One region of the Planococcus antarcticus DSM 14505 genome, then DNA from elsewhere that is predicted to be linked to it. Evidence: riboswitches for the same ligand, from Rfam matches in the RefSeq annotation. Region 1 holds a riboswitch; the other holds the start of a gene.
What was found. Region 1 has a riboswitch for S-adenosylmethionine ahead of BBH88_RS15220 (methionine ABC transporter ATP-binding protein). Riboswitches for the same ligand answer to the same signal wherever they lie in the genome.
Positions count from the first base shown of each region.

Region 1 (7,702 bases):
GTATGCAAGTTCTACGTCGTTTAAAATCTCAGTTGAATCCAGAGTTAAAGAGCCGATGGATACTGTCTTCATGAAAATCCCTCCTTATACGTTTTCCAATACGGCTACCTGTATCGCCTGCTCCAAATCGGCGATTAAATCTTCTGCGTTTTCTAACCCAACAGACAAGCGGATCAACTCTTCCGTTACTCCGGATGATTTCAGTTCTTCATCGTTCAGCTGCTGATGCGTGGTGGAAGCCGGATGAATGATCAGCGATTTGGCATCTCCTACATTGGCTACATGCGACCAGAGATTGACGCTATCGATCACTTTACGGCCCGCTTCACGTCCGCCTTTGATACCGAAATTGACAATCGAGCCATATCCGTCATTCTTCAAGTATTTCTTCGCTAATTGATGGGAAGGATGATTTTCAAATCCTAAGAAATTGACCCATTCGATTTGTGGATGCTGCCTTAAATAATCCGCAATAAGCTGAGCATTGCTGCTATGTTTCGGAATGCGCAAATGCAGCGTCTCCAGTCCTTGAAGAAAAGCATGCGCACTTTCCGGACTCAGTGATGGTCCAAAATCCCGCAATAGTTGCACGCGCAGTTTTGTCGCAAATGCCGCATCTGGCACATCAATGCCATAACGCAGTCCGTGATACGATTCGTCTGGCTGCGTATAGTTCGGGAAGCGTGGATTATCCCAATTAAATGTTCCAGCATCCACGGCTACCCCGCCAATCGTTGTGCCATGCCCGCCGATCCATTTCGTAGCGGAATGAATAACCACATCTGCACCAAATTCAATCGGATTGCTGCCGTATGGAGAAGCAAATGTGTTATCAATCAATAACGGAATTCCGTTTTCATGTGCAATTGTTGCTACCTTTTCTACATCGAAGACATTCAGGCTTGGGTTGCCGATAATTTCACCGAATAAAACTTTGGTTTTTTCTGTAATTGCCGCTTTGAAATTTTCCGGATCTGTAGCATCCACGAATGTGGTCGTGATGCCATAACGCGGCAAGGTGTTCGCAAATAAATTGTAAGTGCCGCCATACAGACTACTATCTGCTACAATTTCATCGCCGGCTTCTGCAATATTTAAAATAGAGAATGCGATGGCAGCCATTCCCGAAGAAAGAGCAACTGCTGCAGTACCGCCTTCTAATAATGCTACTCTCTGTTCAAAGACATCAACTGTTGGATTCATGATGCGCGAATAGATATTGCCGGTGTCCTTCAGGCCGAAGAGATCCTGTGCATGTTGTGTATCCTTGAAGACGTAAGAAGTGGTTTTGTAGATTGGCACTCCTCTTGACCCTGTCGCTGGATCCGGTTGTTGCCCGCCGTGTAGCAATAATGTTTCTGGTTTTAAGTTTGTCATTTTCCATTCCCCCTGTTTTTTATTGATACATATTGCCGAAGAGGACAACAAAAAGCCCTCTTCGCTAAGAAGAGGGCCGTAAATTACGGAGTTTCCTCCTCTTATCTATCAGAACCTATCAATCGATTCTGTAGGAATTAGCACCTTTTCAGACAGAATCGTCTGTTGGTTGCCGGGCATCACAGGGCCTATCCCTCCGCCACTCTCGATAAGAGTATTTGATTTGGTTTTTCGTCTTGTTGTGAATTATAAAAACTATGGCGCTTTTTGTCAAGTGTATTAGTCAAAAAATTTCGAAACCTTCTCTTTCCTCAAACGTTATCAAGTAATAGAGGAGGAATCTGTATGCTTATCTGGATTTTGTTATTATTTATCGGAGGCTATGTAATCGGTTGTTTTCACGGATCCCTTGCAGCGCAAGCATTATCAGGGGTGAACGTCAAAAAAGAAGGGGTGAAAAACTCCGGAGCTTCCAATGCTGCCATCGTGCTGGGCTGGAAATACGGTTTGCTTGTTGCATTTATTGATATTTTTAAAGGGTTTGCTGCCGTTGCAGGTCTGCGCCTGTTATTGGAATCAGGTAGTTTTTCAACTGAAATGATATGGGCATTATTATTTGTTGCCGGTGCTGGTGTTGTTTTTGGCCATAATTTCCCCTTCTATATGAACTTTAAAGGAGGCAAAGGCACCGCTTCCGTTATAGGCGTCATGGTAGCCCTCGACTGGAAACTTGGTTTACTTGGCTTGCTATTATTGATCAGCGTTTCGCTCGCGACAAACTACCTGGTCATTGGTGTACTTGTACTATATGCAGTTTATTTCGTAATCGCTTTCGGTCCTGCTTCCGGAAACTGGCCATGGCTGATAGCCTCTATACTGTTTGCCATGGCCGCATGGAAACATCGGGAAAACATTATTCGAATAAAGGATGGCACTGAAAACAAAGTATCTTCTGTTTTCCGAAAGAAAACTACAACCTCAAACTGAGTCGGATTTCTAGATTGTTTCTTCGTCTATTCTAAAGATTGTGAAAAAAATTCAAAAACTCCCTTGACTTTTTTGTTATTTCACCATAAAGTGAGACTCACGAATCGAATAGTACACATCACTTTCTTATCAAGAGAAACCGAGGGACAGGCCCTGAGACGTTTCGGCAGCAGATTTGTTTAACCGCAAAAACTGTGCCAACTCCTGCAAATGCCGTTAAGCATTTGGAAGATGAGAATTAGATGGTTTCAACAGGAGCCCTCTTTTTTCTTATGGATAAGAAAAAAGAGGGCTCCTGTTTGTCTAATTTCTTGTAAGAATGTGGGTCCTATCAATTTACTAAAATCTATTACAGCACGAGGAGGTTTAATCACCGTGATTCAATTCGAAGGGGTCGCCAAGACCTATCAATCAGGAAAACAAGAAATCCATGCTTTAAATGGTATCGATTTGACCGTCGAAACCGGCGAAATTTACGGAGTCATTGGTTTTAGCGGAGCCGGTAAGAGCTCATTAATCCGCACAGTAAACCTTCTCGAACGTCCCTCTGCCGGACGTATATTGATACACGGACAAGACGTTTTGACTTTATCTAGTAAAAAAATTCGTACTATTCGGAAAGATATCGGCATGATTTTCCAGCATTTTAATCTGCTAAATTCAAAAACAGTTTATCACAATGTGGCGATGCCGTTATTACTAGCAAAGACCCCTAAAGCTGATATTGAAAAACAAGTAAAAGATTTACTCGATTTTGTTGGTCTTGCAGATCAGGCACAAAAATATCCAGACCAGCTGTCGGGCGGACAAAAACAGCGCATTGGCATTGCACGGGCACTTGCCACAAACCCTTCTGTACTGCTGTGCGATGAAGCGACGTCAGCACTTGATCCACAAACGACTAAATCGATTTTGGATCTCCTTCGAAAAATCAACAAGGAATACAACATCACCATCCTGCTCATCACACATGAAATGGGCGTTATCCGGGAAATCTGTGATAAGGTGGCCGTCCTTGAAGCAGGAAAAGTTATCGAGCAAGGCAGTGTCTTCGATATTTTCTCGAACCCACAACAGCCTACCACGAAGCGCTTTGTCCGCTCCGTCATGAACGATGAGCTGCCTGAATCGCTGTTGGAACAAATCCAGGATGCCCAAAGCGACCATGCCATCTACCGGTTGCAGTTTACCGGCACATCTGTCGGCAAGCCGTTCATGTCTCGTGTATCTCGTGATTTCAAGGTTGACCTGAATGTGCTGTTCGGCAATATCACTGAGCTGCAGGGCATTCCATACGGCAACCTGATCGTCGAATTCTCTGGAGAGCCAAGTGAAATTGAACGAGCCTTATCCTCTATTCGGGACAGCAATATTCACATAGAGGAGGTCAACAATTATGTCAGTTAACTACGAACAAATTCTGGAAGCCCTATGGGAAACCATTTATATGACCGGCGCAGCATTCGGCTTTTCCTTATTGATCGGCTTCCCTCTTGGCATCCTGCTGGTAGTCACACGTAAAGGTCATCTACTGGAAAACGAACCGGTTTCCAAAGCGCTCAACATTATCATCAATATTTTTAGATCCGTTCCTTTTATCATTTTGATGGTCGCCATTATCCCACTGACACGCATCATTGTCGGCACATCCATCGGTACGGCCGCGGCAATTGTTCCATTGGTCTTCTACGCCGGACCTTATATTGCCCGGTTAATTGAAAACTCCTTACTGGAAGTCGACAAAGGGGTCATCGAAGCCGCTCAAGCAATGGGCGCTTCACCGATACAAATTATTTTTCGCTTCCTGATTCCTGAGGCTTTAAGTTCACTGGTTCTCGCTTTGACCATAGCGGTAGTCGGCCTGATCGGTGCATCAGCCATGGCAGGTGCCATTGGAGGCGGCGGCCTTGGAGACTTGGCCATCACATACGGCTACCAACGATTCGACACCGTGGTGATGTTCATCACAGTAGCCATTCTAGTCGTACTCGTACAAGGCGTTCAATCGTTCGGAAACGTTTTATCAAGACGCGTAAGACGCAGTTAGCACGAAAAGCGCAAGTGCCCGTGTAGATTCGACGGGCATAAGACGCGCTGGCGAAGCGGCGTGTTCTCAGCCGCACAGCCAGAGTGACTTATGACCCTAGAATCTGGGCGCTGGAGCTGGACACTCAGAAAAGCGCAAGCAGCCATGTAGCCCCGACAAGCGCTGGAAGCCTTACCGGTAATGGCGTTCCTTGCCATTGCCGGTAAGGCTGAAGCGACTCGAGGGGCTGGCTGCTGAAGTCTGGACACAGAAAAGCGCAAGCGCCCGTGTAGATTCGACGGGCGCTGGAACCTAGACAATAAATAAACAATTGAAAGATTATACTTTCTGAAGTTTCAATGAAAACATCACAGAGAAAATGGAGGAACTAATCATGAAAAAAATTACAACTGCAACATTACTTTCGCTACTGGTATTAATCTTGGCGGCCTGCGGTGACGACAGCAGTTCTGGAGGCAACACGACAGTCACTCTTGGCATCAGCGGTTCCGATACAACCATCTGGGATTACGTTGCTGATAAAGCGGAAGCTGAAGGAATTGATATAGAGATCCAAACCTTTTCTGATTATGTAGCTCCAAACTTGGCTCTTGCCGAAGGCGAATTGGATTTGAATGCGTTTCAGACGATTTCCTATTTTGATGAATTTGTCGAAGAGCACAACGTCGATATCGTGCCAATCGGTTCTACCGTTATCGCGCCAATGGGCTTGTATTCCGATAAATACGAAGCTATCGACGAAATTCCTGAAGGTTCACAAATCGCAACACCAAATGAAGCCACTAATATGGGGCGTGCACTATTGCTGCTTGATGAGGCGGGATTGATCACACTTTCTGAAGATGCGGGTCTTACTGGAACAGCTGAAGATATTATTGAAAATCCGAAAAACATCGAAATTGTTCCTATGGTATCCGGACATACACCGCGTGCGATGCCTGATGTTGCAGCTTCAATTATCAACAATGGGGTTGCCGTTGATGCTGGATTGAATCCGACAGATGATCCGATTGCGCGCGAAAGCGACACAGCTAAACCTTATATCAACCTGATTGCTGCAAATGCTGAAGAAGCAGACAATGAAGCTTACCAGAAAATCGTTGAGATTTATCAGCAGGAAGACACTGCCGACTTTATTATCGAACATACAAAAGGCGGTCAGATTCCAACCGTTGTCACAGTTGATGAACTCGTCGATTATCAATAAGAAATTATCTGTATAGGAGGAACTCCAATGACCCTGATTAAGGACGCAAGACAGACCATTTCCCTATCTATCGATTCGCGACATACAGCATATATCGAAATAAGCCAGGCAATTCATGCCAAACCTGAAATCGGTAACGAAGAGTTTTATGCAAGTTCCTTATTGATTGATTTGCTTGAAGACGCAGGATTTACTGTCGACAAAGGTGTTGCCAGCCACGACACCGCCTTTGTCGCCAGTAAGACTAGCTCACTTCCGGGGCCAACAATCGCTTATCTCGCTGAATATGATGCACTCCCCGGAATTGGACACGCCTGTGGTCATAATATTATTGGAACGACTAGCGTCGCTGCCGCCATTGCTTTATCAGAAACATTAGACGTTACTGGCGGCCGCGTTATCGTTCTCGGAACACCCGCGGAAGAAGGCGGACCAAATGGCAGCGCCAAAGGCAGTTTCGTTAAACATGGACTACTCGAGGGCATTGATGCCGCTTTGATGCTGCATCCTTCCGGAAATTCGGCTGTCACCGGTCCTTCCCTTGCTGTCGATCCATTGGAATTTCACTTTCACGGCAAGCCTGCTCATGCAGCAGGCTCTCCTGAACAAGGTATTAATGCGTTGGATGCTGTTTTGCAGTTGTTCAACAGCATCAATGCATTGCGCCAGCAATTACCGTCGGATGCACGTGTCCATGGCATCATCACTCATGGAGGCGATGCACCGAACATCATTCCTGAATATGCAGCGGCCCGCTTCTATATTCGTGGTGATTCATGGAAGAAAACATCCGATACTGCCCGCAAAATTCGGGCCATTGCAGAAGGTGCGGCCTTGGCAACTGGGGCTACAGTGAAAATCGAACGTTTCCAGAATGAAGTGCGCGACTTGGTCATTACACCTGCTTTGGATGTGATTATCCGCAGTGAGCTCGAAGCACAGGGTGAAGCTGTAGCCGATTCCCGCATCTCTGGCCTTGGCTCTACGGATGCTGGTAACATTAGCTATGAAGTCCCGACTGCACATGGTTATATTAAAATTGGTCCTGAAAGCCTAATTGCCCATACTGCTGAGTTTCGTGAAGCTGCTAAATCGGAACAAGGTCATAACGCTTTAATCAAAGGAGCTAAAGCATTGGCCAATACTGGTTATCGCCTACTGACAGAGAGCGCTCTTCTAGAGGAAGTTCGAGCTACACATGCGAAAGCAGTCAAATTGAAACAGCAGAACTGATAGAACGATGCCCATTAAAGGGCATCGTTTTTTGTGACTAGAATTTTCGCCATTTTCCAACTTCATGCTAAAATACTACTATATAGGTTGAAGTTATTATTTTCAGCTGTTGCTGGCTTATAAACAATTGCATTTCGCTCGTCTTGCTCTGGTTCGTTTTTACCGATGTAAATAGGAGCTGTAAGATGCTAGCCGCAATTCAGGAAAATAGCAGATAACATAATTCAACTTGTACAGAACTTATTCTAGGGGGATTTAAACATGTTAGAGGCTTTAATTGAACGACTTGTTCGTTACGCCAAAATCGATACGCAATCTGATTTCAATAGCGATACGACACCTTCTACAACCGGACAGTGGGATTTGCTCTATGAGTTGGAACGCGAAATGAAGACCATCGGCCTGACAGAAGTCGGGATGGATAAATCAGGGTACCTCTTCGGTACGCTACCGGCTAATAACGAACGAGAAATTCCTGTAATTGGGTTTTTGGCTCATGTTGATACAGCAACTGACTTTACCGGAAAAAATGTCAATCCGAAGCGCATCGACAATTATGATGGACAAGACATTTCGTTAAATGGCAATACCACCATGACTGTGTCAGATTTCCCTGCCCTCAAAAATTATGTGGGTCATACATTGATCACGACAGATGGCACTACGCTTCTCGGTGCCGACAATAAAGCCGGTATCGCTGAGATCATAACGGCAATGGAATATTTAGATGCCCATCCAGAAATTGAACATGGGAAAATCCGAGTCGCATTTACGCCGGATGAAGAAATTGGTCGCGGTCCCCATAAATTTGATGTTGAACGCTTTGGCGCAAAATATGCCTACACCATGGA
Region 1 covers NZ_CP016534.2:3,099,831-3,107,532, forward strand. The annotation lists gene metX (homoserine O-acetyltransferase MetX) at 1-72, opposite strand, end outside; gene BBH88_RS15210 (O-acetylhomoserine aminocarboxypropyltransferase/cysteine synthase family protein) at 85-1,377, opposite strand; SAM riboswitch class I at 1,476-1,592, opposite strand; gene BBH88_RS15215 (glycerol-3-phosphate acyltransferase) at 1,723-2,364, shown strand; SAM riboswitch class I at 2,488-2,602, shown strand; gene BBH88_RS15220 (methionine ABC transporter ATP-binding protein) at 2,740-3,771, shown strand; gene BBH88_RS15225 (methionine ABC transporter permease) at 3,761-4,411, shown strand; gene BBH88_RS15230 (MetQ/NlpA family ABC transporter substrate-binding protein) at 4,785-5,618, shown strand; gene BBH88_RS15235 (M20 family metallopeptidase) at 5,646-6,851, shown strand; gene pepT (peptidase T) at 7,113-7,702, shown strand, end outside.

Region 2 (7,702 bases), 420 kb from region 1:
CATCGTAATGTCTTGCCGTATATAAATTGACTTCTTTGCTTTCCGCTGCTTCTTCAGGTGCATCATCTGTTGCTGGTTCGGATGCATCATTACTTCCGCATGCTGCTAAAACAAGAAGTAAAAATGCTAAAATAAGATAAAAGCTTTTTTTCATGAGTGTCTCTCCCTTTGATATGTAATTGAGAACTTAAATGAAAATCATTCTCAACCTCAATTATAGAGAGCTAATTGAGAATGTCAATCAGAATTAACGAAGTATATCGTTTTTTTTATATTTGTGTCGAAAAGATGAGTAGGCGATGGTCCATCAGTGTTTATTTTTAGAGCAATATGGTTGCAGGAGAGAACAAGGACAGTAATAGATTTATGGTACTTCTATAAAGTTCATAAGGGTTTTCGAATTACATCTGGATCCGTTTCGTTGATTTTTTCTTTATCCAGAATAAAAAAGCCTCTTGCCAATATTGGCAAGAGGCTTTTTATACGCATGTATTAAGAAATTATCCAAAGGCTGCCAAAGTGTATTTTGATTTTTCGAATAGAAGGCTATCCTTGGAACAATATTCTTCACTACATAAAATATATTCAATTTGCGATGCTCAAGCCGTTTCGGCGAGCGACCTGGGCCAATGCTTGGGTGAGATCCTGCACCAAATCATCCGGATGTTCAAGGCCGACAGAGTAACGCAGCAAGCCATCGGTAATTCCACGCTTTTCTCGTTCTTCAGCAGGCATAGAGCCATGGGACATTGTTGCCGGATACGACAGGATCGATTCAACTGCACCAAGGCTTACTGCAAATACTGGAATTCTCAAATGCTCCACAAAAACCCGAGCTGATTTTTTATCAGCTAAGCGGAAGGAGAGAACCGCCCCTGCATTTTTTGCCTGGCGTTCGTGAATTGGGTTACCGGGATGGAATGAAAATCCAGGGTAGTATACTTCTTCGATTAACGGGTGGTTATGCAAGTACTCAGCGATAAGGCGGGCCGATTCAGATGACTGGCCTAACCGGGCACCTAAAGTTTTGATGCCTTGGATCAATAGATAGGAATCTTGCGCTCCTAAAACCGAACCGAAAGTATTTTGAATAAAACCAAGGCGGTTTCCGAGTTCTTCATCTTTGGTCACGGCAAGACCTGCAATGACATCACTGTGTCCGGAAAGGAATTTCGTCGCGCTGTGAAGCACGATGTCTGCACCAAGCTCTAATGGATTTTGGTAAAGTGGCGTCATGAAGGTATTGTCTACGAATGTCAGACAGCCATTAGCTTTCGCCAACTTTGCCGCGATTTCAATGTCAGTAATGTTCATGACGGGATTTGATGGTGTTTCCAAGTAAATCACTTTTGTATTCGGCTGGATTGCATTGGCCATTTCGTTCAAGTCGGTCATATTGACAAAGGTATACTCGATATTAAATTTATTCAAAACCTCGGTGATAAAACGGTAAGTGCCTCCGTAGACATCCTCTGAAACCAGGACGTGGTCTCCGGAAGACAGTAGCATGAAAGCGGAGGAAATAGCGGCCATGCCTGAAGAAAAGGCGAATCCACGTTTGCCGCCTTCTAGGTTTGCAATGGTTTCTTCCAATGCCAGGCGAGTCGGATTTCCAGAGCGACTATAATCGAAAGGTCCAAACGAATCCAGGCTTTTCTGATGGAATGTGGAAGATAAATAGATTGGTACGTTAACGGCCCCGGTTTGCGGGTCAACTCCAGTAGAGTGAATAAACCTGGTTTCAACACGATCAGTCATATTCAACAACCTCCTTCTGTAATTTCGAAAATGCCTGTATCAGGTCAGCGATTAAATCTTCAGCCAGTTCGACGCCAACCGAGAAGCGCAATAGCCGGTTGCAGACACCGCGTTTGGTGCGCTCTTCAAAAGGGATATCTGCATGGGTTTGAGTGGCTGGGTAGGTGATGAAGCTTTCAACGCCCCCTAAGCTCTCAGCAAAAGTGATGAGTTTGATGTGTTCAAGGAAAGGACCGACCCATTCTTCTTCCTGCAGCCGGAACGACAACATGCCACCTCTTCCGGGATACAGCACGTCCGAAATAGCCGGCTGCTGGGCCAAAAATGCTGCGATAGCCTTTGCGTTTGCTTCATGTTGCCGCATGCGCAAGGGAAGGGTTTTCAATCCGCGGATCAACAGCCAGGAGTCGAAAGGCGATAGTACGGCGCCAACTGAGTTGTGGAACATCGAGAGCTTTTCGCAGATGCTTTCGCCTTTTGCAGCAACTAGGCCGGCCAGGACGTCATTATGGCCGCCGATGTATTTGGTAGCACTGTGGATGACGATATTTGCTCCCAGTTCAATCGGCTGCTGAAAGAAAGGTGTCAGGAAGGGATTATCGACTATTAATAGAGGCTTATGCTTTTTGGCCAATGCTGCATAGGCAATAAGATCGATTTCTTGCATGAGCGGATTCGTTGGTGTTTCAATAAAGAGCGCACGCGTATTTAATGTGATTTTTTCTTCGGTGACCTGTACATCTTTAAACTCGGCATATTGGGGGTGGATATTATAAGTAGCTGCAAAGTGGTCCAGTAGGCGGTACGTTCCGCCATAAATATCCTCTGGCACTAATATTTCGTCGCCTGGACGGAAAAGAGACAAAACCAGTTGGATAGCTGCCATTCCAGAACTACAGGCAAATCCGGCATCCGCCCCTTCAAGTTCTGAAAATCCTTCTTCAAGGACTGAACGCGTCGGATTTTTTGTTCGCGTATAATCATAGCCAGTTGATTGTCCAAGTTCCTGGTGTTCATAGGCTGTTGATAAATAAATGGGTGGATTTACCGCTCCGGTAGCAGAGTCACTGCGATTGCCTAATTGAACCAATAAAGTTTCCAAGTTGTGTCTTGTCATTCTACTCATCCTCCCAACAATAAAAAAACAGAGACTTTCTTCAAAAGAAGAAAGCCTCTGTTTAGAAATGCATTCTTCTCATCTGGTAGGCAAAAGCCTATTGGAATTAGCACCGTAGTCTTCGTCAGACTGGTTGCTGAGACTTCACAGGGCCAAATCCCTCCGTCTCTCTAGATAAGAAATATCTTATTAAGTTTGGGTTGTTTCTGATTCGATGTTGGTAATCGTAAACCAATTGACGAAGAAAAGCAAGGGTTGAATTTTAAATAATGGAAATATATAGAGTGGGCGGGAAATTAGTTTGATTAACTACTTAAGGCAGAGCTGACCAGGCACTTTCACATTTCGTGTTGTCTAGCTTCAGCAGCCAGCTCTTCGGGACATAAGGCAACCCGGCTGTGCGACTGAAGAAACGTCGCTTCGCCGGTCTGCCTTATGCCTGTCAGAGCTACACGGCAGCTTCCGCTTTTCGTGTTGTCCAGTTGCAAGTGCCTAGCTCTTCGGGACATAAGTCAGCCCAGCTGTGTGGCAAAGAACGCCACACTACTGGTCTGCCTTATACCTGTCAGAGCTGACCAGGCACTTTCACTTTTCATAGCTTGAGCAAAAAAAAGGACGATTAAGATAAACATCGCTACAATGGAAGGGAATAGGAGTGAAAGTAATTATGCAGATTAAGAAATTCGAAAATATACCATTGTCGGTGCTTGATTTGGCGCCGATAAACGAAGGTGCTGAAACGGCGCAGACATTCAAAAATAGTGTAGAATTGGCACAGTATGTTGAGCGATTGGGGTTCAACCGTTATTGGCTAGCTGAACACCATAATATGCCGGGTATTGGCAGCTCAGCAACGTCGGTTCTCATTGGACATATTGCTGGAGCGACTAGCTCTATTCGTGTGGGTTCCGGAGGTGTCATGTTGCCAAATCATGCAGCACTTGTCATTGCGGAGCAATTTGGAACGCTAGAGACCATTTATCCAGGACGTATCGATTTAGGTCTCGGTCGTGCACCGGGCAGTGATCAGGCTACAGCCCATGCACTGCGCCGCAATATACAGAACAGCGGAGATGATTTTCCGCAGCAGGTAGCAGAGTTGGAAAATTACTTTTCGGAAAATCCGGTTGGACGTGTTCGTGCCTATCCTGGAACTGATTTGAAGATTCCGCTTTGGCTATTGGGTTCGAGCGGGTTCAGTGCACAGCTTGCCGCATTAAAAGGCTTGCCGTTTTCATTTGCCAGCCATTTTGCACCGGATTATATGATGCAGGCGCTGCAGTTGTACCACCAAAATTTCAAACCTTCTCCAGCTTTGGCGTCGCCTTACGCAATGCTTGGCGTCAATATCATTGTTGCGGAGACACAGGAACGTGCCGAGTGGCTGGCAACTTCTTCGCAACAGCAGATGTTCTCCTTGATGAGAGGCGAGCCGACGACGTTCCAACCGCCTATCGACAACCTTGGAGAAGTTTGGACGGATCGTGAAATTGCGATTTTCCATGACAAGTTGGATTCTGAATCGATGATTGTTGGAACACCGGGCGTCGTCAAACAAAAGTTGAAAAATTTTATCCAAAAAACGAGAGCCAACGAAGTCATCGTCAACTCGCCAATCTTTCATCAGGAAGATCGCCTGCGGTCGTATGATTATGTGGCAGAAATGATGGACTAAGCAAAAAATCACCTCCCCATGCGGAAAGGCGATAATTTGAACTTAGAGCAGATCTTTCGCTTTGTCTTCCTCCCGACGTCGTTCTTTTGGAATCTCGTCTTCTTCATAGGCTGTGTAATCAGGTGCACCTTCACCAATCATATTCAGAATAGCATTGAAATCGTCATCTGAACGAAGTTCGGCTTCTTGTGGATCGAGTAACTTGCGTTCCATTATAACCAACCTCCTCGTTATCTACTTAGCAGCCATATGGCAATGAAAGCGGAGTCCTGTCTCACTTATAGTATACTGAATATTCTGTTAAATATAAAGGGAAATCACTTGGAATCCCGCAGGTTTATTGCGGGAAAACAACTATAAGCAAAAAAACTGTTAGAGCAATAGCTCTAACGGTTTTTTGCTTATTATTGCTGATTGATTTGTGCGTTCAGAATCATGGATTCGAAGAACAGGGAAGGAGAGGTTTCATTCCATTCCAGGGAAGTTAGGTCTGCCGTCCGTTTTTCAATATAGCCATAGGCGAGTTGTGTTCGTGGGTCGTCCGTCAATTCGAGTTTGACGTACGGCCCTTCCGGAGTTAACCAGTTTAACTGGGACAGTCGATTTTGGAGTGAAAAGGCGACCCATTCGTCTTCCACTTCTTCTGTTTCGAATAATGGTTCTTGAGAAGCCATCAGCCATGTCTGACTCGTATGTTTAGGAGGGAGCCAAAGGTTTTTTGATAAGGTGCTTTCTTCTACTGTGAATTCTGCAATTTCGTGACGCAGTTCTTGTACCGGGTCACCATTGCCGAGTTGCAAATTCCGCGATACGTAAACATTGCCTATTAAGATTTCACCGTTTCCGGCCGTGAAAACCCCATAGGGATTGGTGGTGAGATCTGAACCGTATTTAGTCTCGTCGAGTTTATCAACTGGCTGTGGATTCCAGGACTTATAGCGAGAGTCTTCCAGATTGTTAACATTCATCGACAATGTATACGGGATCCAACCAGTGTTTTTGATTTCCTCAAAAATGAGGGACGTGCCATTTTGTAGCGATCGATCGACCAATGTATACGTGCCAACATCCAATCCGAGCAAGGTCATATTGTATACCTGTGTTAAGTCTGAACCACTTTCTGTGACTTCGGGTTCGCTAAGCGTGATAAAAGTCGGTTTTTCAACCGTTAAGGAAACATTGTTTTCCGAATAAAGTTCAACTTCATTTTTTAAAAACATGACAGCTGTAAAAATAATCAGCGACATGAAAAATACAACTCCTACTAAAATAACTAGTTTTCTAAACACATTTTCCACCTCTGTTTTCTGCGTGTTTGCCAAATTTGATTATAACATGGGGAGACTAGAGGAATACTGTCGATATTTGAGCATCAAATGAACAACCCCTAAGAAGAAAAAGAGATATCATAAAAAAAGCAGGCATCCCACGGGATGCCTGCTACAATACTTTATCTAAAAAATCTTTAGCACGTGCGGTTTTCGGATGACTGAAAAACTCAATCGGTTGACCCTCTTCGACTAGTACACCATGATCTAAAAACAAGACACGGTCTGCGACTTCACGGGCAAAGCCCATCTCATGCGTCACGACGACCATCGTCATTCCGGATTTTGCCAAGTCTTTCATGACATCCAATACTTCCTTGACCATTTCCGGATCAAGTGCCGATGTTGGTTCATCAAACAGCATCAATTCGGGTTCCATGGCCAAGGCACGCGCAATCGCAACACGCTGTTTCTGGCCGCCTGACAGGCTGTTCGGATAGGCCTTTTCTTTTTCAGATAAGCCGACGCGTTCCAGTAGAAGGCGCGCTTTCATTTCCGCTTCGGTTTTTTTGATGCCTTTTGCCTTCATAGGCGCATAGGTTAGATTTTCAAGTACCGTCAAATGAGGAAATAAATGAAAATGCTGAAACACCATACCGATTTGCTGGCGGATCTTGTGGATTTCTTTTTTAGAAGCCGTCAAGTTCTTGCCGTTGATTTCGATGGTGCCCGAAGTTGGTAGCTCCAACAAATTTAAGCAGCGCAGGAAAGTGGACTTGCCTGAGCCAGAAGGGCCGATGATCGACACCACTTCACCTTTCGTCACAGCAGTGGAAATGTCACTAAGCACTTCATTGGTGCCAAATTTTTTATACAGGTTCTGGACTTTAATCACTTTGCTTCAGCCTCCGTTCGAAAACTTTGCCGATCATTGTCAATCCCATCACTAGGCACCAGTAGATGAGGCCGACAAATAACAGCGGTTCAAAGTTACGGAACAAGTCTGCTCCGACCACTTGTGCGCGTCTCATGAGATCAAGGTAACCGATGGTCGAGACGATGGCGGATTCTTTTGTTAAGGTGATGAATTCATTCATCAAAGCCGGCAGAATGTTCTTCAAGGCTTGAGGCAAAATAATGTCTTTCATCATCGAGCGATAAGGAACACCAAGAGCTTGTGCAGCCTCCGTTTGTCCTTTGTCAACTGCCTGGATTCCGGCACGGATGATTTCCGATATATAGGCGGATGAATTCAGTCCAAAAGCCAGAATGGCAGAAAGAAATGCTGAAATATCATATCCAGTCAGTTGGGGAATGGAATAATAGATGATCATCAATTGCAGGATCAACGGTGTTCCACGGAATATGGACGTATAGGCATCGGCGAACCATCTTAGTGGCTTGATGCTGCCTATTTTGAGTAAAGCCAGCAATGTTCCGAGAATCGATCCCAGAATAATAGCGAAAAACACGAATTTTAAGGTGGTCCATATTCCTTCCAGCATGAAAGGGATATAGGGAACTATTTGTGAGAAATCCAGGTTCATAGATTACAACTCTTTTCTAAAAGTAAGTTTACTCTTCTTCAGTCAGCCATTGTTCCTTCAATTCATCGAGCTCGCCGCTTTCTTCCATTTCAGCAAGTACCCCATTAACATCGTCAACAAGCTCACTGCCTTTCGGGAAAGCGACAGCCATACCCGGTGAAGCAGTTGTTGGATCATCAAATGCGCCAAGGTCTTGTGCTTCGATATAGCCAAGAGCGACTTGTTTATCCATGTATGCAGCATCGATACGACCAGATAAGATTTCCTGGATCAATGCCCCAGAATCGTCCAAAGCCTTCAATTCAAAATTGATGCCTTCCTCTGCAATGATACTCTT
Region 2 covers NZ_CP016534.2:2,683,456-2,691,157, reverse strand. The annotation lists gene BBH88_RS13430 (Fe(3+) ABC transporter substrate-binding protein) at 1-154, opposite strand, end outside; gene metC (cystathionine beta-lyase) at 586-1,758, opposite strand; gene BBH88_RS13420 (methionine biosynthesis PLP-dependent protein) at 1,751-2,875, opposite strand; SAM riboswitch class I at 2,951-3,056, opposite strand; gene BBH88_RS13415 (LLM class flavin-dependent oxidoreductase) at 3,543-4,550, shown strand; gene BBH88_RS19435 (hypothetical protein) at 4,593-4,763, opposite strand; gene BBH88_RS13410 (hypothetical protein) at 4,955-5,797, opposite strand; gene BBH88_RS13405 (amino acid ABC transporter ATP-binding protein) at 5,991-6,713, opposite strand; gene BBH88_RS13400 (amino acid ABC transporter permease) at 6,706-7,365, opposite strand; gene BBH88_RS13395 (ABC transporter substrate-binding protein) at 7,394-7,702, opposite strand, start outside.
Region 2: linked by a shared signal. The riboswitch ahead of BBH88_RS13420 (methionine biosynthesis PLP-dependent protein) and the one ahead of BBH88_RS15220 (methionine ABC transporter ATP-binding protein) in region 1 are both predicted to bind S-adenosylmethionine.